4 regions of the Pseudomonas azotoformans genome follow, and region 1 is predicted to be linked to each of the others. Evidence: riboswitches for the same ligand, from Rfam matches in the RefSeq annotation. Region 1 holds a riboswitch; each other region holds the start of a gene.
The links. A riboswitch is a leader RNA that binds a small molecule or an ion and turns the genes downstream of it on or off. The one in region 1 is predicted to bind cobalamin.

Region 1 (5,145 bases):
ACGGGCATCACCCATCAGGCCATGGGCGCGCGCCAGGTCAGCATCCAACGCGTCGCTGAGCATTTGAGCGCGTTGGGTTTTGTGCAACAGGGCGCCGAGGGTAAACAAGTCCTGACGGATATGCCCAAAGTAATCCAGCGAGTGACCCGCGCAGGCGGACTCCAGCAGGTACGACGCCACCCCGTTGTTCGCTAGTCCCGTACGTGAGGTCACGCCATCGCCAAAGGCACTGGCGAAACCGCCGACTACCAGGTCTGGGCGCTGCGCATACAGCACTTCACTGGACGGGTATTTCGCCGCGATGACCGGCACGTCAAAGTACTCGCCGTGCCGGTGCGTAATGCCGTTGTCGTCCAGGTACGCGACACCTGCCAGCGAAGGCCCGGCATCCAACGCCAGCAGCAAATCGGCGGCGTGCTGGTTGAGTGCCACGATGCGCGACGGTGGTGAAGGAGGCACGCTCCAGTCCTGGGCGCAGTTGCGATAACTGTCTGCCAGCGCCGGTGTGCAGTAGAGCAGGGCGCTCAACCATAGCCATGGCTGTTTCATGGGGCGTCCTTGATCAGCAGGTCTTGCACCACATCGCCGCCCACCAGGTGCACATCCACCAGGCGCAGCACTTCGGCCTTGTTGTGCACGCCATACCAGCAACGCTCGGGATACACCGTGAGCACCGGTCCGAGGTTGCACGGGAACTGGCAATGGGTGCGCGTCAGCAGCACGCCACCGGGCACTTCGATGTGCTCATGTTCCAGCAGTCGGCGGCGCAGGGTTTTCCACAGTTGCAAGGCGCCGCGCTGCGTACAGCGTGGGCCGGTGCACAGGAATACATGGCGGGCGTGGTCCGGTATGCGGGACCAGTCGGGATGGAAGTCCACCCCGTCGATTTTGGTGATCTCAGTCATCAGAAGCGATACGTGTAACGCACCTCGGATGTGAACGGGCGGCCGAGGTTGTCGACGTTGCTGGCGCGGCTGGTGACGTAGTCGCGGTCGAACAAGTTTTCCACCAGCAGGCTCAGGCGGTGTTGGTGGGCGGCGTCGAGGTAGCGATAGGCATCGGCGTCTACCACGGAGTAGTGGCCGTATTCGACGTTTTTCGAGCTGGTGATGTCGCGAATGTAGCGGATCGCAGTACCTGCGCCCCATAAGCGGTTTTCCGATTCGAAACCGATCCGTGAACGGGCAAAGAAACTCGGAATGTCGTTGATGGTGACGCCGGTGCGGGACTCGGTGAGGTTGCGCGTCATGTCGGCCTGCAGGCTCCACTGGTCGTTGAGCGCGAGCTTGGCGTCGGCCTCGAAGCCACGCATCTGGAGCTGGCCCTGGCCGTTGACCCATTGCACATCGTCGAGCGTGATCAAGTCAGTGATTTTGCGTTTGAACAGCGTGACGCTGGCGCTGAAGTCGCGCTCGCCCAGCAGTCCCTTGTAGTCGATCCCCAGTTCGGCGTTGCGGCTTTTCTCCGGCTTGAGATTGCGGTTACCGATCTCGTCGCCCGGCTCGTTGACGAACAGCTGTTCGGCGTTGGGCAGTTTGTAGGCCGTACCGTATTGGCCACGCAGGGCCCAGTGGTCGTTGAGATCATAGAGCGAGGTGAGCATGCCGACGGTGGCACTGTCGCCGCCGCTCATGGCTTCATGCCGCACGCCCACGCTGGGGTGCCAGTTGGGCAGCGCGTCGATCTGCGGTCGCAGTTGCGTATACAGCGCGTGGGCCTGGGCCTTGTTGTCGTCGATCACCAGTACATCGTCCTGGCCCTTGAACCACTGGTTGTCGCTGCCCACCACCAGCACATGGCCGCCTGGCAACTCGGCCTTGCCCTCGGCTTGTACACCCCAGTCAGTGAAGCCCCAGTAGTCGTTGTTGTTACGTACCTTACGACCCCCGTCGGCGGTGTTGTCGATCCGCGTGTAGCGTGTGTCCCAGTCGTTGATATGACCCTTGATGAAATAACTCAGGCGCTCGTTGATCGCCTGTTCGAAAGTCGCCGTGGCGATCTGTTGCACACGGTCGTTGGTGGTCTTGTAGTTGTTCACCGGCCGTGCGAAATCAAGGTTGGCATCGGCATATTGGTAGAACAGTTCCAGGCGCGAGTCATCGCCAAACGCCTGGGTGGCCTTGGCGCCGAAGGTGGTCACTTCGTACGAGCGCTTTTTGTCGCTGACGCGGCCGCTGTAGTCGCTGTTGCGAAACGGCTGGTAGCCCTCGGAGGCGTTGCGGCTGACATACGCCAGCAGGCCAAGGTCGCCCCAGCCGTTGGTGAAGATCTTCTCCACCCGCGCATCGCCGGTGGTGCCGCCGAAGGTATCGACTCCCAGGTTCACTTCACCGGACGCCTCGCGGGTCTGCGGGCTGCGCGTGACGATGTTGATGACCCCCGACACCGCCTGGGTGCCGAACAACAGGCTCTGGCCGCCCTTGAGCACTTCGATACGCTCGATGGCGTTGGCTGGCAGCGTGTCGAGGTAGAGGCCGCCATACAGACGGTTGTTCAGGCGCACGCCGTCGAGCAGGATCAATGTGTCATCGTTGCGCCCGCCCAGCAGGGAATAGGTGCCGTAGTCGAACGGGCCGTTTTTCGGCGCCACATACAGGCCGGGGATGAACATCTGCATCACCCGCGTCACGTCGGCGGCGGGGCCGGCGCGTTCGATCTGTTCGCGGGTGACGATCTCCACTTTGCTGCCGTACTGGGCCATGGCGGCGACGGTGGTGGATTCCACGGAAGGGGCGGAGACGATCTGCTGGTTGAGCACCAGGGTGTTGTCGTCGGCCAGCAACAGGGGGCTGAACAGCGAGCCGAACAAAGGGATCAGGGAACGTCGAATCATAGTCTTCTCGAAAGTATCTTCGCAGAAGCACGCAGGAGAAGGCATCGCGCACACGCCGATACCGGCCCATGCCCGCCCACCGCAGGAGTTTGCCTAACAGAAATTCCAGGCCGGTCTCCGGGCTCTCGCGTATGGAACCCTTCACCTTCCCATGGCACGCAGGCCACAGTGGTGTGTCGAAGGGGTCACGCGAATACCGTTGCGGGGGCAGCACCGGACTGGCTCAAAAGAGCGTACCGGTTTCCCGTTTCACCCCAAGCACGGCGGCAGGGGGCACCTGAAACAGGCCGGCATCTGAACATTCGCATGACCGTTCGTCAACTCCGTCATTCAGGATTCACCGGCTTCACTTGCCAGCAATGGGGCGGCGCGGTATTCCAGAACACTCACCCTCCGCCTTGGACATCCCATGACTCAACACCTCACCGAATACGCCGATGCCAGCCCAGAAGTGCGCGCGGTCTATGACGACATCATGCACACGCGCCAGGTCGATCGGGTCAACAACTTCTGGAAGTGCCTGGCCGCCCACCCACCGACCCTGCGCCGGACCTGGGAAAGCCTCAAGGAAATCATGGCGCCGGGGGCATTGGATCCACTGACCAAGGAACTGCTCTATGTGGCTGTCAGCGTGACCAATAATTGCCCGTATTGCATCGCCTCCCACACGGCAGCAGCGCGCAAGGCGGGGATGACCGACGAGATGTTCGGCGAGTTGCAAGCGGTGGTCGGCATGGCCAACGAAACCAACCGCCTGGCCACCGGCTATCGCGTGCCGGTGGATGAGGCGTTCAAGTTGCCATAAGGCGATTCAGCCGTCGAACCAGGCGAGCAGCACCGTGACATTGTCGCGCCCGGCGTATTCGCGGGTGAGGTGGATCAGCCGTTGGCAGGCAGTCTCCAGCGTGTCGCGGCTGGCAGCGGCGAGTACCTGAGCCATTTCCTGGTGCGGAACGCAACCGTGCAGGCCGTCACTGCAGAGCATCAGCAGGTCGTTGCGCTTCACGGGTTGCACGCGTACTTGCGGTTCTACCCGCGGCCCCGGGCCGATAGCTTGCAACAGCAGATTGCGTGCCGGTAAACGGTCGACTTTGCCGGCCTCAAGGGCTTGCTGATACCAGGTCTGGTCGCGGGTCAGCAGGCTCAGTTCGCCGTCGCGGTAGCGGTACAAACGACTGTCACCCACATGAAACAGCAACAGTGGCCCATCGGCATGCGGGCGCCATGCTCCTGTGAGTGTGGTGCCCATGCCGCTGCCTTCGCTCATCTGGCGTGCCACGTTTTTCTGGTAGACGCACTGGTTCACCTGATCGATGGCGTTGTGCAGGCGACTGGCGGCTTGCATGTCCGGGTCCGACCAGGTGGCGTCCGGGTCGCTGCCGTCGTTCAGTGGGTCGACACGGTGGGCGTTGAGCGCCTGGCGCAAACTGATCAGGGCTTCGGCACTGGCCAGGGCGCCGGCTTCATGGCCGCCCATGCCGTCAGCCACGGCAAACAGCCCGAGGCTGGGCTCCACCAGAAAGTTATCTTCGTTGCTCTGGCGCACCGTGCCGACATCGCTGGCCCCATAGGCGACCGCGCAGGCCAGGCGATGGGGCCCGCAGGCGCTGAGGGGAGAGTCGATCATGGCAGGGGCTCAAAGCTGTTGAGGAACGCCAGGCGCTGGGCCTCGCTCTCGATAGACTCGGCCAACCGTTGCACAAAGGGTTGGCGCAGTGAGGTTGCACGCAAGGCGCGACTGACCACGATGCGGGCGATGGGACCAATCAGCACCGCCAGCCGGCGTTCGGCCATGTGTGCGAAGTCGGGGTCGACTGGCGTATGGATCACCTCGGTGGTCGGAACAATCGCGGTGGGTTCAGTCACGACCTCGGGCGCGGCAGTCGGCGGGTTGAGGCGTTGGAACAGCGACTGGCTGGCGCTGGTGAACTGCTCACGGCCGCGCTCCGACGGAATATGCGGCAACAATGCGGCGCAGATACCCTCGAAGTCATCGGCGCCATTGAGGCTCTTGCGCACCAGGAAGCGTGCAAGCGGGCCGATCTGGTGGGACAGCAGCGACTCCAGCTCAGGCATCACGGCCAACTTCCACGGCATGAGGGTTTCCACGGCTTCGGTCGCTAACGGTGTCACGCCGCTGCTCAAGGGTTGGTTGGGAAGCATCAGCACGGTGCGATCATCGTCGATATCGGCGCTGGTCCAACTGCCGGTGGTGGTTCCGAGCAGCGCTTCAAGGTCATCCAGAAAGGCGTGCGCCGAGGGATAGCGGTCGGCCGGGCGCTTGGCCAGGGCGCGGACGATCACACTGTCCA
Region 2 (5,145 bases), 530 kb from region 1:
GCGCGATAGCACACCACGTCCGACTGACTGCGCTCGCTACGCCACGCCAAATCCTTGAAGCTGATCGGCCGGCTGATGATGCGCCCGTCCAACTCCGGCAAAGCAATGTGCATCGCCAAGTCGCGGGGGCCGAGGCCTTGGTCGCTGGCTTCCCAGCCGGGCTGGTTGTCCTGGGCGCAGATCGCTTGGATCACCGGGATATTGCGGCGAAACGGGCGCAAATGCGGTGCTTCCGGACTGGATTGGGCGAAACCGGTGGTATTGAGAATCACCGCCGCGCCCACCTCATCCAGCAGGTCCTCGACCACCGCCAGGCAGCCGGGTTCTTTCAAGCTGGCCACCGCCATCGGCAACGGGTTGAGGCCCGCGGCCTGCAAACGCTGGCAGAACACATCAATAAAACCGGTATTCGCCGCCTGCAAATGAGAACGGTAGAACAGCACCGCCGCCACCGGCCACTCGGCATTCCAGTCGGCCTGCCAATCATTCAGCCGGGCGTTGGCGTGGCGCGGATGATAAATCGCCGTGCGCGGCAGGGTTTGCGGCTCGGCCCAGGCGTAGTCACGGCCCAGGTAAGCGCTGGCCAGGCAGCGATAAAAATCCAGTGCATTGCCCAGACCGCCCTGGCGCAGGAAGTGCCAGAGGCGATCACGCGCTTCGGCGCCGACGGTGCTCAGGCCACTGAGTTCCGGGTCCGGGCGATCATCCCCCGGCACCAGGATCAGTTGAACGCCCTGCTCGGCCAATTCCACCAGACGCTCGATGCCGTAACGCCAATAACCGATACCGCCATGCAACGAAATCAGGATGACCTTGGCGTGGCGCAGCACCTCATCGACATACAGATCGACCGAGGCATGGTTCTGCACCTGCATCGGGTTGGCCAGGCGAAAGCTGGGGTAGTCGTCCGGCAACTGCTGCGCTGCTTCGGCCAGCAGCGCCAGGCTGGAATCGCCGCTGCACAGGATCACCAGGTCAGCGGGGGTTTGTCCAAGGTCGGCAATATTGTCGTCCGAGACGAAACCACCGGGCTGGGTCCTGAGCAGGTGCATGGGTTAAACGCTGAGGGCAGCGCGCAGTTGCGCTTCGAGGCCCGCCGCGTCAAGGTCCTGGCCGATCAGCACCAGACGCGTGATGCGCGCTTCGTCAGCGCCCCAGGCACGGTCGAAGTGCTTGTCGAAACGCGTTCCCACGCCCTGGATCAGCAGGCGCATCGGTTTGTTCGGGATCGCGGCGAAACCTTTGACGCGCAGGATGCCGTGTTGCACCACCAACTGGGTCAGGGCGTCGAGCAACAGTGCTTCGTCGGCTTGCGGCAGATCGATGGAAATGGAGTCGAAGGCATCGTGATCGTGATCGTCTTCACCTTCGTGATGATGATCGTGATGGCTGTGGCGACCGTCGATGTGCTCTTCGGAGCCCGCACCCAGGCCGATCAATACATCCAGGGGCAAGCGGCCGCTGCTGGCCTCGATGATCTTCACCGCTGGCGGCAGTTCTTCCGCGACTTCCAGGCGCACGCGGGCCAGGTCTTCAGGGCTGATCAGGTCGGATTTGTTGAGGATAACGAGGTCGGCGCTGGCCAGTTGGTCGGCGAACAGCTCGTGCAGGGGTGATTCGTGGTCCAGGTTCGGGTCGAGCTTGCGCTGGGCATCCACTTGGTCCGGGAACGCAGCAAAGGTGCCGGCGGCTACCGCCGGGCTGTCGACCACGGTGATCACGGCGTCCACGGTGCAGGCGCTGCGGATTTCCGGCCACTGGAAGGCTTGAACCAGCGGTTTTGGCAGGGCCAGGCCGGAGGTTTCGATGAGAATGTGATCGAGGTCACCGCGACGGGCCACCAATTCGCGCATCACTGGGAAGAACTCTTCCTGCACGGTGCAGCACAGGCAGCCGTTCGCCAGCTCGTAGACGCGGCCGTTGGCTTCTTCTTCGGTGCAGCCGATGGAACACTGCTTGAGGATTTCACCGTCGATACCCAGTTCGCCGAATTCGTTGACGATCACCGCAATGCGGCGGCCCTGGGCGTTGTCGAGCATGTGGCGCAACAAAGTGGTCTTGCCCGAGCCGAGGAAGCCGGTGACGATGGTGACGGGGAGTTTGGCCAGTGTTTTCATCGGATGCCCTTGGGGGCGGGCATATGGGACGATAGGCCCTGCGACAGTGCGCAGCAGCGGATTTCGTCACCGGATCACCCCGCCCGGTTGAAGTAGAAAATCGATTGCGAGGCAGGTCTCCTGGCTTGGGGCGTGCGGGTCTTGCGACCGGCGCTGGCTGCGCCTTCCCGCCGGTTTGGCAGTGGCGTGGCAGTCAGCTGAACCCTTTACAGTTGCGGGGGCAGCCGCGGCTTGGACCGCGTTCCCTTCTTAGCTTCGGCCTGGGGCTGAAGAACCTCGAGGGTGCAAGGCTACGCAGTGCTTGGGGGATGGTCAATGATGGGGTTGGGTAGATATCCGTTTCTGCGGTAACGGATACGCCCCACCCAAAAGCACAACCCAATTGACTCCCCTCCCACCCCCATGCTCTCCTACACATCTTGTTTCGGGTGCCCTTCACAGGGTGAAACGGGAAACCGGTGCGTCATAGCGATATGACCAGTCCGGTGCTGCCCCCGCAACGGTAAGCGAGCGAAGCGTCAGATCCACTGTGCCTACGGCATGGGAAGGCGATGCTTAATAGGCGCAATGCCCCTCGCAAGCCCGGAGACCGGCCCGAAAAAATCAGATAACAAACCCGCGGTGGGCGGGCGCTGTTCAAACCCTGCGTGCCCGGCTCGCGGGGTTTTCATGCGCTCGTTTCACCCTGACACCTGAAAGGGACGCGCCATGTCGATCATCAGCAGCACCTCGCACTCCGCCAGCAGCACCTCGACCCTGAGCCAACGCCTGACCGCCGCCATCGGCGCGTCGATCCTCGGCGCGTGCCTGGTGTATTTCGCCGGCTTCTCGCACATCGAGGCCGTGCACAACGCGGCCCACGATACCCGCCACAGCGCCGCGTTCCCGTGCCACTGAGACCTGCCGACATGATCAAGCGTATCGCGCAAACCGCAGGCTTCACCGGCCTGCTGGCTGCCCTGCTGCTGACCCTGCTGCAAAGCTTTTGGGTCGCCCCGCTGATTCTGCAGGCGGAAACCTTCGAAAAAGCCCCGGCCGCCACCGAAATGGCCCACGAACACGCCGAAGGCGCTGCCGCCCACACCCATGACGCTGAAGCCTGGGAGCCGGAAGATGGCTGGCAGCGCGTGCTGTCCACCACGGGCGGCAACCTAGTGGTCGCGGTCGGTTTTGCGCTGATGCTGGCCGGTCTCTACACGCTGCGTGCGCCAACCCGCACCGCCCAAGGCCTGCTGTGGGGCTTGGCCGGCTACGCAACCTTCGTGCTGGCACCGACGATGGGCCTGCCGCCTGAGCTGCCGGGCACTGCCGCCGCCGACCTGGCGCTGCGCCAGACCTGGTGGATCGGCACTGCGGCGTCTACTGCTGCCGGCATCGCTTTGATCGTGTTTGGTCGCAACTGGCTGCTGAAAGTGCTGGGCGTGGCGATCCTGGCGGTCCCGCATGTGATCGGCGCGCCGCAACCGGAAGTGCATTCGATGCTCGCTCCGCAAGCCCTGGAAGCGCAGTTCAAGATCGCCTCGCAGTTGACCAACGTTGCCTTCTGGCTGGCCTTGGGCCTGATCAGCGCATGGCTGTTCCGCCGCAACCGTGACGACCAATACTCGGCATGACTTTTGTGGTTGGCCTGGGTTGCCAGCGGGGTTGTGATCTTCACACCTTGTTGGCGTTGTTCGATTCTGCCCTCGCCGAGGGCGGTATCGAGCGCCAGCGCATTGCTGCGCTCGCCAGTATCGACCGCAAACAACATGAAGCAGGACTAGCGGCATTGGCCGAGGTACTGAACCTGCCACTGCAGTTTTTCAGCGCTGAACAACTGGCGGAGTTTGAACACCGCCTGAGCCACAAATCCGACATCGCTTTTGCCCATACCGGCTGTTACGGCATAGCCGAAAGCGCCGCATTGGCCCTCGCTGAACAGCTCGCCGGCAGCCCTGCCCGCCTGTTGATCACTCGCCAAAAAACCACCCAGGCCACCTTCGCATTGGCGTGCGCCGGCTAAAATCCCGATAATTGCCGACCTCGATCATGAGCAACATTCATGCTCGCCCGTTTTTCAACAGGAATTACCATGACCGTCTACTTCATCGGCGCAGGCCCCGGCGACCCGGAATTGATCACCGTCAAAGGCCAGCGGCTGATCCGCAGCTGCCCGGTGATCATCTATGCCGGCTCGTTGGTGCCCGCGGCGGTTTTGGAAGGCCACTCGGCAGAAACGCTGGCCAACAGTGCCGAATTGCACCTGGAACAAATCATCGATCTGATCAAGACGGCCCACGCGAAGGGCCAGGATGTAGCGCGCGTCCATTCTGGGGACCCGAGCCTGTATGGCGCCATTGGCGAGCAGATCCGCCACATGCGGGAGCTGGGCATTCCCTTCCAGATCATTCCCGGCGTCACCGCCGTGGCTGCCTGCGCCGCCTTGCTGGAAACCGAGCTGACCCTGCCTGACATCGCCCAGAGCGTGATCCTTACTCGCTACGCCGACAAGACCCGCATGCCCGCCGGCGAGGATTTCGACAGCCTGGCCCGGCATGGCACCACCATGGCGATTCACCTGGGGGTCAATCACTTGGAGAAGATTGTCGCTGAACTGCTGCCGCATTACGGCGCGGACTGCCCGATTGCCGTGGTGCACCGGGCGACCTGGCCGGATCAGGATTGGGCGATGGGCACCTTGAGTGATATTGCCCAGAAGGTGTCGGCCAAGGGCTTTCGGCGCACGGCACTGATTGTGGTGGGCCGGGTGTTGGCGAGTGACAGCTTCAGCGAATCGTCGCTGTATCGCGCGGGCCATGCTCATTTGTACCGCCCCTGAAACGGGACATAAAAAAACGGCGCTCACGGGGCGCCGTTTTTTTGTTCGCAGCGAACACCTTACTCAGTAGTAGGCGTTTTCTTTCTGCGTGTGGTCGGTCACGTCACGTACGCCCTTGAGCTCTGGAATGCGCTCCAGCAAGGTGCGCTCAATGCCTTCGCGCAGGGTCACGTCCGCTTGGCCGCAGCCTTGGCAGCCGCCACCAAACTT
Region 3 (5,145 bases), 2.5 Mb from region 1:
AGCGAGTGGTGATAGGTATGGCCGCGCAGTGTGCCTTCGGGCAATTCGACATTTTGCAGCGCCAAGGCCGCGAGCTTCTTCTGCATCACCGCATCGCCTTGCAGCAGGCCGACCAGTTCGGCGCGAGTGCCGTCGACATCGGTCAGCGAGTCCAGCAGGTAGAGCATGCCGCCGCATTCGGCGAGCAGCGGTTTGCCGGCGGCATGATGAGCGCGGATGGCGTCGAGCATCGGGGTATTTTGCGACAGTGCCTGGTGGTGCAGTTCCGGGTAACCACCGGGCAGGTAGAGGCTATCGGCGTCCGGCAATTGGAGATCGTGGATCGGCGAGAAGAACTTCAGCTCAGCGCCCATTGCCCGCAACAGGTCAAGGCTGGCGCCGTAGGTGAACGCGAAGGCTTCGTCGCGGGCCACGGCGATGCGCACGCCGTTAAGCAGTGGCTCGGCGTCGATCACTTCAGGCGCGGCAAAGGTGACCGGCGGCGGCAAGGCGACTTCGCAACTGCTGCCCAGCGCTTGAGCGGCGGCATCCAGGCGTACATCAAGGTCATTCAGTTCGCTTGCCTGCACCAAACCCAGGTGACGGCTAGGCAGCTCGATACTGGTCTCGCGAGACAACGCGCCGTACCAACGCAGGCCTTCGGTAAGGCTGCCTTCAAGCAATTGTGCATGGCGCAGGGTGCCGACGCGGTTGGCCAGCACGCCGGCGAACGGCAAGTCCGGCTGATAAAGCGCCAGACCCAGGGCTAACGCGCCAAAGGTCTGGGCCATGGCGGTGCCGTCGATCACACCAAGCACCGGCACACCAAAGTGTCGCGCCAGGTCGGCGCTGGACGGCGTGCCGTCGAACAGACCCATCACGCCTTCGATCAGGATCAGGTCCGCCTCCCCCGCCGCTTCCCACAGCAAGCGGCGACTTTCCTGCTCGCCCACCATCCACATATCCAATTGATACACCGGTGCACCGCTGGCGCGTTCGTGGATCATCGGGTCGAGGAAGTCCGGGCCGCATTTGAACACGCGCACCTTGCGCCCCAGGTTGCGGTGCAAGCGGGCCAATGCGGCGGTGACGGTGGTTTTGCCCTGGCCGGACGCCGGTGCGGCGATCAGGACGGCCGGGCAATGACGGGGCTGATTCAAAGTTCGACGCCCTTCTGTGCCTTGATACCGGCCTGGAACGCGTGCTTGAGCATGCCCATTTCGGTGACGGTGTCGCCCATTTCGATCAGTTCAGGCTTGGCGCCACGGCCGGTGACCACCACGTGTTGCATCGGCGGGCGGGCTTGCAGGTCGCTGAGTACCTGGTCCAGGTCGAGGTAGCCATGCTTGAGGGCGATGTTCAGCTCATCCAGTACGACCAGGCCGATGGAAGGGTCCTGCAGCAACTCGCGGGAAACCGCCCAGGCGGCTTCGGCGGCGGCGATGTCGCGCTGGCGATCCTGGGTTTCCCAGGTGAAGCCTTCGCCCATGACGTGGAAACGTACTTGCTCGGGGAAACGGCGGAAGAACAACTCTTCACCCGTACTGTTGCGCCCCTTGATGAACTGCACCACACCGCACTGCATGCCGTGGCCCATGGCACGGGCCAGCATGCCGAACGCGGAGCTGCTCTTGCCTTTGCCGTTGCCGGTCAACACCAGCAGCAGGCCGCACTCGTTGGGGGAATTGGCGATGCGTTCATCGATCACGGCTTTTTTGCGCAGCATGCGCGCCAGGTGGCGTTCGTCGCGGTCGGGGGAATCGGTCATGGCAGCTCTCCGTTGGGGCTGAACAAAAACGGCGGGCAGGAAAAAGAAAAAACAGACAGCCAAGCATCGCCCACCGTGATGCTGTTGGATGTTGCAGGCCGGTCTCCGGGCTCATGAGTGGCGCGCGCCTTATAGAGGCGCAGACCGACGCTGCGCCTTCCCATATCGCGAGCGATACAGTGGCAAAAGGCAGCGTCTTGACTCATTTACCGTTGCGGGGGCAGCGCCGGAATCGCGGCGACACTGTGTACAAGTGCGCTCACTCACCGGCTTCCCTGTTTCACTCCGTCGACCCATGGGTCACAGAGCACCTGGAACAAGCGGCGAAGGGTAGTAGGTTGAGGGGCGAGCTGCAAGCTTCAAGCAGATAGCTGCAAGCAGGTATCCCCTCCTTGCAGCTTGAAGCTTGAAACTTGCCGCTGCTTCTTACGGATTACGCGCCAGGTTGCCCGGCAACACGCGCTTGGCACTCAGGTAGGCATTCTGCCAATACGCCTTGGACAAGGTGTCCAGCTTCACCGTACCGCCGGTTTGCGGTGCATGCACAAAGCGGCCTTCGCCGACGTAGATCCCGGCGTGGCTGACCTGTGAACCGCCGCCTGTAGCGAAGAACAACAAGTCGCCGGTCTGCAGATTCTGCTCGCTGACATCCTGGGCGCGCATCACGATCAGTTCGCGGGTGGTACGCGGCAGGGAGATGCCGGCAGCATCGCGGAAGACAAACCCGATCAGGCCGCTGCAATCAAACCCGGAGTCCGGTGTGTTGCCACCCCAACGATAAGGCGTGCCGACCAGGCCCCAGCGCGCGGAAGAGCACATCTTCGGCCGCAGGCGAGAAATTCTGGGTGGAGTAGTTGAACACCGGCTTGGGCTTGACGGCCACAGGCGCGGGCGGCGGGCGGCTTGCGCAGGCGCTGAGCAGCGCGGCGCAAAGAATAAGGATCAGGCGGGCCGAGGTCGACATGGGCAGAACAATCCTGGTCTGGATGCGGCTTTCGCTGCCGAACGCTGAAAACCAGAACGCGCAAGCAAAGCTCGCGCGAACAGATTACAACAATGTCCAGGGATTCTAGCGCTTACACGTCAAACTTCAAGTATCACTTTAAGTTTACTTGCTAGCGGTTACCGTCGTCGGGGCCATGGCGAGTGCGCGCTTGGCTTCGATGAAGGTTTTGCTCCAGTAGCTGTCACCCAGGTTATCGACCCGGACACCGCCACTGCGACGGCTGCTGGAGTGGATAAACTGGTTATCGCCCAGGTAGATACCGGCATGGCTTACACGACCACGACCCGCTGTACTGAAGAAAAGCAGATCACCGGGCTTGAGGTTGTTGCGTGCGACCAACGGTGCATCCACGTTGATCATTTCGCGGGTGGAGCGTGGCAGGTTCATGCCAGCTTCTTCGCGGAACAGGTAGCCGATGAAACCGCTGCAGTCGAAACCGGCTTCAGAGGTGCCGCCGAAACGGTAACGGGTACCGATCAGGGACATGCCGCGTTCGAGGATGCTGTCGGCCAGAACGGGCAGCTGGTAAGGCTTGCTGCCATTGAAATTGGCCAGTTCTTTTTCCGTTGCCAGCTCTTCTTCATAAACAGAAGCAGACTGTGCAGCAACGAATTTTGCCTGATTTTGAACCTGTGGTTTTTGCTGTTCTGCCACCTGTTGAGGGTGGGAGGCGCAACCAAACAACAGGGTAACGAGTGCGAGGGGCACGAGGGGTGCGAAGCGATTTAGCATGGGCACGACCGTGGCTGATATGTAAAGAAGACGAGACTATGCCCTCTATCACATCGATTTGCAAATTCAATCGTGATCTATGTGACTTCTTGTTTGGACTATGACATCTAAGCCCTTAACACCCTATATCTGCCTTTTGCGTAGCTAAACCGGCTCAAACGCAGGTTTTCTGGCGCCTGGAATTTGCCGAAAGCCGCGAAAACAGCAGGCCGGCTACCAGCCGAGGGTTTCTTTCAGGAAGGGAATGGTCAGCTTGCGCTGGGCCTGCAACGAGGCTTGGTCGAGCTGTTCAAGCAGGTCGAACAACGCGCTCATGCTGCGCGTGCCGCGGGTGAGGATGAAATGCCCCACCTCGTCGGTGAGGTGCAGGCCGCGACGGGAGGCACGCAATTGCAAGGCACGCAATTTGTCTTCGTCGGACAGCGGGCGCATCTGGAAGATCAGTGCCAGGGTCATGCGCGACTTGAGGTCGGCCAGCTTGATCGGTAACTCGCGTGGCGAGGTGGACGCAGCAATCAGCAGGCGCCGACCGCTGTCACGCAAGCGGTTGAACAGGTGGAACAGCGCCTCTTCCCACTCCGCCTTGCCGGCGATGGCTTGCAGATCGTCCAGGCACACCAGCTCGTACTGCTCAAGATGGTCGAAGATGCCGATACCGCGGTCCATCAACTCCGCCAGGGGCAGGTAAACCGCTGGCTCGCCCATCTGCTCGAACCGCAGGCACGCGGCCTGCAACAGGTGGGTACGCCCTACGCCGTGCTTGCCCCACAGATAGATCAGGCTTTCGGTCCACCCGGCGTCGGCTTCGCAGAGCCGCTCGACATAGCCGAGTGCAGCGGCATTGGCGCCTGGGTAATAGTTGATAAAGGTGGCGTCGTCACGCAGACGCACACCCAAGGGCAGCTGAATCGGTTTCATGCTGACTGAACGGCTCCAAACGAACCGTTAGTGGCCTCTGTGTAAAGTTTGCAAAGTTTATACCCGTGACGCCGGGCGCACAATGCAACAGACCCCAAGCAAAATCAAAGGTTTGCGTTAACTTGTTGGATTTACGCAGATTGTTTGACGCACCGGCTCCAGAAACAACAAACCCGGCCTGGGCCGGGTTTGTTACAGAGGGATTACAGATCGGGGTCTTCAACCCCCGTGTACACCTCCGAATCCTTATACAAATCGTGTACATGGCGCACCAGCACCATGATCACCGCCGCCACCGGCAGCGCGAGCAGAATGCCAGTGAAGCCGAACAACTCACCGCCCGCCAGGATCGCAAAGATCACCGCCACCGGATGCAGGCCGATCCGATCACCCACCAGCAACGGCGTTAGCACCATGCCTTCCAAGGCCTGGCCGACCATAAACACCGCCACGATCCCCAGCATCGGGTACAGGTCACCGCCAAACTGGAACAACCCCGCCACCAACGCCGCACCGATACCAATCACAAAGCCCATATAAGGCACGATGGCGGCGAGACCGGCGATCAGGCCGATCAACAGGCCCAGCTCCAGGCCGATGGCCATCAAGCCAGCGGCGTAGATAATCCCCAGTGCCAACATCACCAGCAACTGCCCCCGCACGAATGCGCCGAGCACTTCATGACACTCCTCGGCCAGAGACACGATGCGCTCCTCACGATTGCGCGGCAGCAGGCTGCGAA
Region 4 (5,145 bases), 2.2 Mb from region 1:
TGGCAGGTGAAAACGTTCGGGTCATCGATTCAGGATAGTCCCCAGGGGTTAACGCATGTCATCAATTGTCATTAACCTATGTTGCAGTCGTGTTTATCCAAGGAGGACTGACCGATGCCAGCACGTAAAACCAAAATCGACCTTGCATACCGCCCCAGGCTCGCTGACCTGCGCCCGTTGATCGCACCGAGCCCCACGTTGTTGGAGGCACGGGCGGCGACGCCACGCGTCACCCCCGCCAAAGACTTGAAGGGCCGGCGCGGCTACGCCGAGGACTTTCTCGGCAGCTTCGGGGTGCCCTGGCCCACGGTGGAAGAGGCCTTGGCGGAGGATGCACAGAAGCGCCTGGACTACACGCACTTCTCGATCACGATGTCACGCGCCAAGCGGCTTGCGCTGTATGTGGGCGTCAACATCGATGGTGGTCAGCACGTCGACATCATTCGCAGCAACGACGCCTGGGCCTATGACGGCCGCTTACCCATCGATGCGCAGGTGGGCGAAGCGCTGTATGCCAGCAATGGCCTGGATCGCGGCCACCTGGTCCGCCGGCAAGACCCCAACTGGGGCGACGAGGCGCAAGCCGCCAACCTCGACACCTTCCATTTCACCAACTGCTCGCCGCAGATGAGCGGGTTCAACCAGAAGACCTGGCTGGAGCTCGAAGACTACATCCTCGATAACACCCAACGCTGGAAAGCCCGCGCCACGGTGTTTACCGGCCCGGTGTTCGCCGACGACGACCGAATGTACCGAGGCGTACAGATCCCCAAGGCGTTCTGGAAAGTGGTCGCTTACCTCAGCGACAACGGCAAGCCTAGCGCGAGTGCCTACATGATTGACCAGAGCCGCGAGCTGGGCCAACTCGACCTGGTGTTCGGCCAGCTCAGGACCTACCAGCGCAGCGTGATCCAGATAGAGCGCCTGACCGGCCTGCGCTTCGGCAACCTGGCCGACTACGACGGCTTCAGCAACGAAGAGCGCGCCACCGGCACGCGGATTGAAGCGCTGATACGAGGGCCTGAAGACATTCGCCTATGACCCTCGCCCTCATTGCGCACTGATGTAATGAAACTGCGCCTGCGACTTCTCGACCGCCGCACGCACCTGATCTTTCTGTGCGTCGGTGCCCGAGTAGTAGATCTGCAAACCCTTCAAATCCTGCCCTTCGACGGCTTTACCGATCACGGCAACATCAACCGGGGTGCCGGCCCCCATGATCAAAAAGAACACATCGCCCAAGCGCTTGGTATTCAGCAATTCGCTCCTGAGGCTGGCCGCGTTTTGGTCACCGGCCAGGGAAATCGCCAGGGTGTCGCCGAACATCCCACTTTTAGGGATGCTCATCGTGTGCAAGCGCAGTTTGTCTGAGTCGGCGGGCATCGACTTGACATAGGCAGTGGAGGCCTCGTCGAGAATCTGCTTTTCAGATTTACCCTGAGTGGCACAACCGGCCAGGGTGGCGATAAGGACGAGCGCGATAACTGATTTCACGGTGTATTCCTTGTGATAAAGCGATCCATGGGCTGCGCATCATAGGAGCCTCACCGCCAGAGAGCTACCGTTGAGTGCACGACCTCCCGTTCAACCGCGTGATCGACTACCATACCGCGCCGGTTCCCAAACGGGACTAATAGGGAATCCGAAGCGCGGTACACCCGCGTCAATCGGAACTGCCCCCGCAACTGTAGGTGCTGAGCCTGCTCCATGATGCCACTGGACCTTGTCCGGGAAGGCCGGAGCCTGGCGACGACGCATCAGTCAGGAGACCTGCCGGCCCAAGCTCAATGACTAACCGGCGGGGTGTCCGGGAAGGACATTCTTGCCTGCCTCTATCCTATCGCAGCGTTCAAGGGTGTATTTCCGAACGGCACGCACGCTTCACTCGGAGATAGCCCCATGCTGCCACGCGTTACCGCCCTGCTTACCGGCCTGGGTTTCTGTGCCCTGGCCCAAGCCGCGCCCACCCACTACCCGCTGACCGTGGAAAACTGCGGCAGCACCCTAACCTTTCAGCAAGCCCCGGCCCGCAGCGTGACCATCGGCCAGGCCGCCACCGAAATGCTCTACGCCCTGGGCGTGGGCGACAAAGTAGTCGGCACTTCGCTGTGGTTCAACAGCGTATTGCCGCAGTACAAGGCGCAGAACGATGGCATTGAGCGCCTGGCCAACAACGAGCCGAGCTTCGAAGCGGTGATCGCCAAGCGCCCGCAGCTGGTGGCCGCCGAGCTGGAATGGGTGGTCGGGCCGCAAGGCGTGGTCGGCACCCGCGAGCAATTCCATGAACTGAAAATTCCCACCTACCTGCTGCCCTCCGACTGCGAAGGCAAGGACAACCTGGTGGGCGCCGACGGCACGCGGCTGGAGCCGTTCCGCATCGAGACGATCTATAAAAGCATCAGCCAACTCGCCGAGATCTTCGACGTGCAGGCGCGTGGCCAACAGTTGAACGACGAACTCAAGGCGCGCCTGGCCAAATCCGTTGCCACCGTGCAAAGCAAGGGCCTCAAGCAAGCCAGCGCGTTGGTGTGGTTCTCCAGTTCCGAGATGACCAGCGACCCCTATGTGGCCGGCCACAAGGGCATTCCGCAATTCATGCTGGAAACCCTCGGTTTGCATAACGTCGTGCAGTCGGACGAAGAGTGGCCCGCCGTCGGCTGGGAAACCCTCGCCAAGGCCAACCCGACCGTGCTGGTGATCGCGCGCATGGACCGCCGCCGCTACCCCGCCGATGACCATGAAAAGAAACTCGCCTTCCTGCGCAGCGACCCGGTGACCCGCAACATGGACGCGGTGAAAAACAACCGCATCATCATCCTCGACGCGCTGGCGCTGCAAGCCAGCATCCGTACGTTCGACGGGCTTGAACAACTGGCCACGGCCATCGACGGCTACGACCTGTCCAAATGATCCGAACCCTACTCGCCCTGGCCCTGCTGCTGGCTGCTGTATTGGCTGGCGTCGCCATCGGCGAAACCGCCATCTCGCCGCAGGTGGTACTTCAAGTCCTCGCCAACAAACTGTGGGCGGCCGGCTACGTGCTCGACCCCATCGACGAAGGCGTGGTGTGGAACTACCGCCTCACCCGTACCCTGGTCGCCGCCGCGTGTGGTGCTGGGCTGGCGACCTGCGGCGTGATATTGCAATCGCTGTTGCGCAACCCGCTGGCCGATCCGTACCTGTTGGGCATCAGCGCCGGCGCCTCGACCGGCGCGGTGCTGGTGGCGTTGATGGGCGTGGGCGGCGGTTTGATCTCGTTGTCGGCGGGCGCGTTTGTCGGCGCCATGGCCGCGTTTGCGCTGGTGATCCTGCTCGCGCGCGCCAGCGGTTCGGCCAGTGGCACCGGCCAGATCATCCTGGCGGGCATTGCCGGGTCGCAGCTGTTCAATGCGCTCACCGCGTTCCTGATCACCAAATCCGCCAGTTCCGAGCAGGCACGCGGCATCATGTTCTGGTTGCTCGGTAACCTCAGTGGCGTGCGCTGGCCTTCGGTGTGGCTGGCGGTGCCGGTGGCGGTCGCAGGCTTGGCGGTGTGCCTGTGGCACCGTCGCGCCCTGGATGCGTTTACCTTCGGCAGCGACTCGGCGGCGTCCCTCGGTATTCCGGTGCGCCGGGTGCAGTTCGTGCTGGTGGGCTGCGCGGCGTTGGTGACGGCGGTGATGGTGTCGATTGTCGGCTCCATCGGGTTTGTGGGGCTGGTGATTCCCCACGCCGTGCGCCTGTTGCTTGGCACCGGGCATTCGCGCTTGCTGCCGGCCAGTGCGTTGGGTGGCGCGTTGTTCTTGATTGCGGCGGATGTGTTGTCGCGCACCTTGATCAAGGGCCAGGTGATTCCGGTCGGCGTGGTCACGGCGCTGGTCGGTGCGCCGGTGTTTGCGCTGATCCTCATTGGTCGGAGGAATGCGCGATGACCGTGCTGAGCTGCACAGGATTGGGTTTCAAAGTGCGCGAGGCGCAGTTGCTGAGCGACATTCATCTGGACGTTCAGCCGGGCGAAACCCTCGGTATCGTCGGGCCGAACGGCTCCGGCAAATCCACCTTGCTCAAGTTGCTCGCCGGGCTGCGCACGCCAGCGTCCGGCGAAGTGCTGCTGGGCGGCCAGCGCCTGGGCAAGCTGTCGCGCCGCGCCATCGCGCAACAACTGGCGGTGGTGGAACAGCAGGCCGACACCGACGACGCCATCCGCGTGTTCGACGCCGTGGCGCTGGGCCGCACACCGTGGTTGTCGGCGCTGAGCCCGTGGTCACCGGAGGACGACGCCATCGTCAACCAGGCCCTGCACGACGTCGACGCCACCCACCTGAGCCACCGCGCCTGGCGCAGCCTCTCGGGCGGTGAGCGCCAGCGCGTGCACATCGCCCGTGCGTTGGCGCAACGGCCGCAGATCCTGTTGCTGGATGAGCCGACCAATCACCTGGATATCCAGCATCAGCTGGGCATTTTGAAGGGGGTGCAAGGGTTGCCCGTCACCACCTTGATTGCCCTGCATGATCTGAACCAGGCGCTGACCTGCGATCGGCTGGCGGTGCTGGATCACGGGCAGTTGGTGGCACTGGGTAAACCACTGGACGTGCTGACGCCGCAGCGTTTGCAAGAGACGTTCGGCGTACAGGCACACTACCTGACAGACCCGTTCGATGGCGCACAGATACTGCGTTTACGCCCGAACTAAGCCTCTTGAAGCGAACGCTGGGTGTGACGTGACAAGGTCACGAACAACTCGGGCACCTGATAGATCAGCGCCTGGCGGATCAGCGGATGGTCCTGGCAAAACGCCTTGAGATTGAAGCCGACCTCACGGCCGAGGTTGGCGTTGATCAGTACCAGGTCAAATGCACGGTCGCCACAGCCGAGCAGCGTCGTCAGCTCGTCCAGGCTCGACACCGGCGCAATGGCGTAATAGCCCTGGTGGTTGAAGTCACGCTCCAGGCGCAGGCGCCGTTCGTGCTGGGTGTCGGCAATCATCACGCGCAAGCCCTTGTTGATCATGACCGGCTCCCGACGGCCGCAGCCGAGTGATGCAACCAGCCCAGCAGATCGCTGCCGCTCATGGGCCGTGCATGCCAATAGCCTTGGCCGAGGGTGCAGCCCAGCGCCAGCAATGCGCGGTGTTGCTCAGCCGTTTCGATGCCTTCGATCACCACC

Region 2: linked by a shared signal. The riboswitch ahead of AYR47_RS20180 (CbtB domain-containing protein) and the one ahead of AYR47_RS17925 (TonB-dependent receptor plug domain-containing protein) in region 1 are both predicted to bind cobalamin.
Region 3: linked by a shared signal. The riboswitch ahead of cobO (cob(I)yrinic acid a,c-diamide adenosyltransferase) and the one ahead of AYR47_RS17925 (TonB-dependent receptor plug domain-containing protein) in region 1 are both predicted to bind cobalamin.
Region 4: linked by a shared signal. The riboswitch ahead of AYR47_RS27665 (ABC transporter substrate-binding protein) and the one ahead of AYR47_RS17925 (TonB-dependent receptor plug domain-containing protein) in region 1 are both predicted to bind cobalamin.

Annotation. Positions count from the first base shown of each region.
Region 1 is NZ_CP014546.1:3,825,556-3,830,700, forward strand. It holds gene AYR47_RS17915 (ABC transporter substrate-binding protein) at 1-549, opposite strand, end outside; gene AYR47_RS17920 ((2Fe-2S) ferredoxin domain-containing protein) at 546-905, opposite strand; gene AYR47_RS17925 (TonB-dependent receptor plug domain-containing protein) at 905-2,833, opposite strand; cobalamin riboswitch at 2,925-3,129, opposite strand; gene AYR47_RS17930 (carboxymuconolactone decarboxylase family protein) at 3,243-3,638, shown strand; gene AYR47_RS17935 (PP2C family protein-serine/threonine phosphatase) at 3,645-4,460, opposite strand; gene AYR47_RS17940 (serine/threonine-protein kinase) at 4,457-5,145, opposite strand, start outside.
Region 2 is NZ_CP014546.1:4,357,535-4,362,679, reverse strand. It holds gene cobN (cobaltochelatase subunit CobN) at 1-1,052, opposite strand, end outside; gene cobW (cobalamin biosynthesis protein CobW) at 1,056-2,117, opposite strand; cobalamin riboswitch at 2,211-2,411, opposite strand; cobalamin riboswitch at 2,527-2,729, shown strand; gene AYR47_RS20180 (CbtB domain-containing protein) at 2,826-3,014, shown strand; gene AYR47_RS20175 (CbtA family protein) at 3,026-3,730, shown strand; gene AYR47_RS20170 (cobalamin biosynthesis protein) at 3,727-4,119, shown strand; gene cobM (precorrin-4 C(11)-methyltransferase) at 4,189-4,935, shown strand; gene nfuA (Fe-S biogenesis protein NfuA) at 4,999-5,145, opposite strand, start outside.
Region 3 is NZ_CP014546.1:6,345,408-6,350,552, forward strand. It holds gene AYR47_RS29145 (cobyrinate a,c-diamide synthase) at 1-1,139, opposite strand, end outside; gene cobO (cob(I)yrinic acid a,c-diamide adenosyltransferase) at 1,136-1,747, opposite strand; cobalamin riboswitch at 1,827-2,077, opposite strand; partial or broken gene AYR47_RS29155 (C40 family peptidase) at 2,174-2,630, opposite strand; gene AYR47_RS33085 (hypothetical protein) at 2,602-2,820, shown strand; gene AYR47_RS29160 (C40 family peptidase) at 2,856-3,485, opposite strand; gene hda (DnaA regulatory inactivator Hda) at 3,699-4,403, opposite strand; gene AYR47_RS29170 (AI-2E family transporter) at 4,607-5,145, opposite strand, start outside.
Region 4 is NZ_CP014546.1:6,025,583-6,030,727, forward strand. It holds gene AYR47_RS27655 (DNA/RNA non-specific endonuclease) at 115-1,041, shown strand; gene AYR47_RS27660 (hypothetical protein) at 1,051-1,494, opposite strand; cobalamin riboswitch at 1,598-1,792, shown strand; gene AYR47_RS27665 (ABC transporter substrate-binding protein) at 1,900-2,910, shown strand; gene AYR47_RS27670 (FecCD family ABC transporter permease) at 2,907-3,911, shown strand; gene AYR47_RS27675 (ABC transporter ATP-binding protein) at 3,908-4,672, shown strand; gene AYR47_RS27680 (hypothetical protein) at 4,669-4,989, opposite strand; gene AYR47_RS27685 (EAL domain-containing response regulator) at 4,986-5,145, opposite strand, start outside.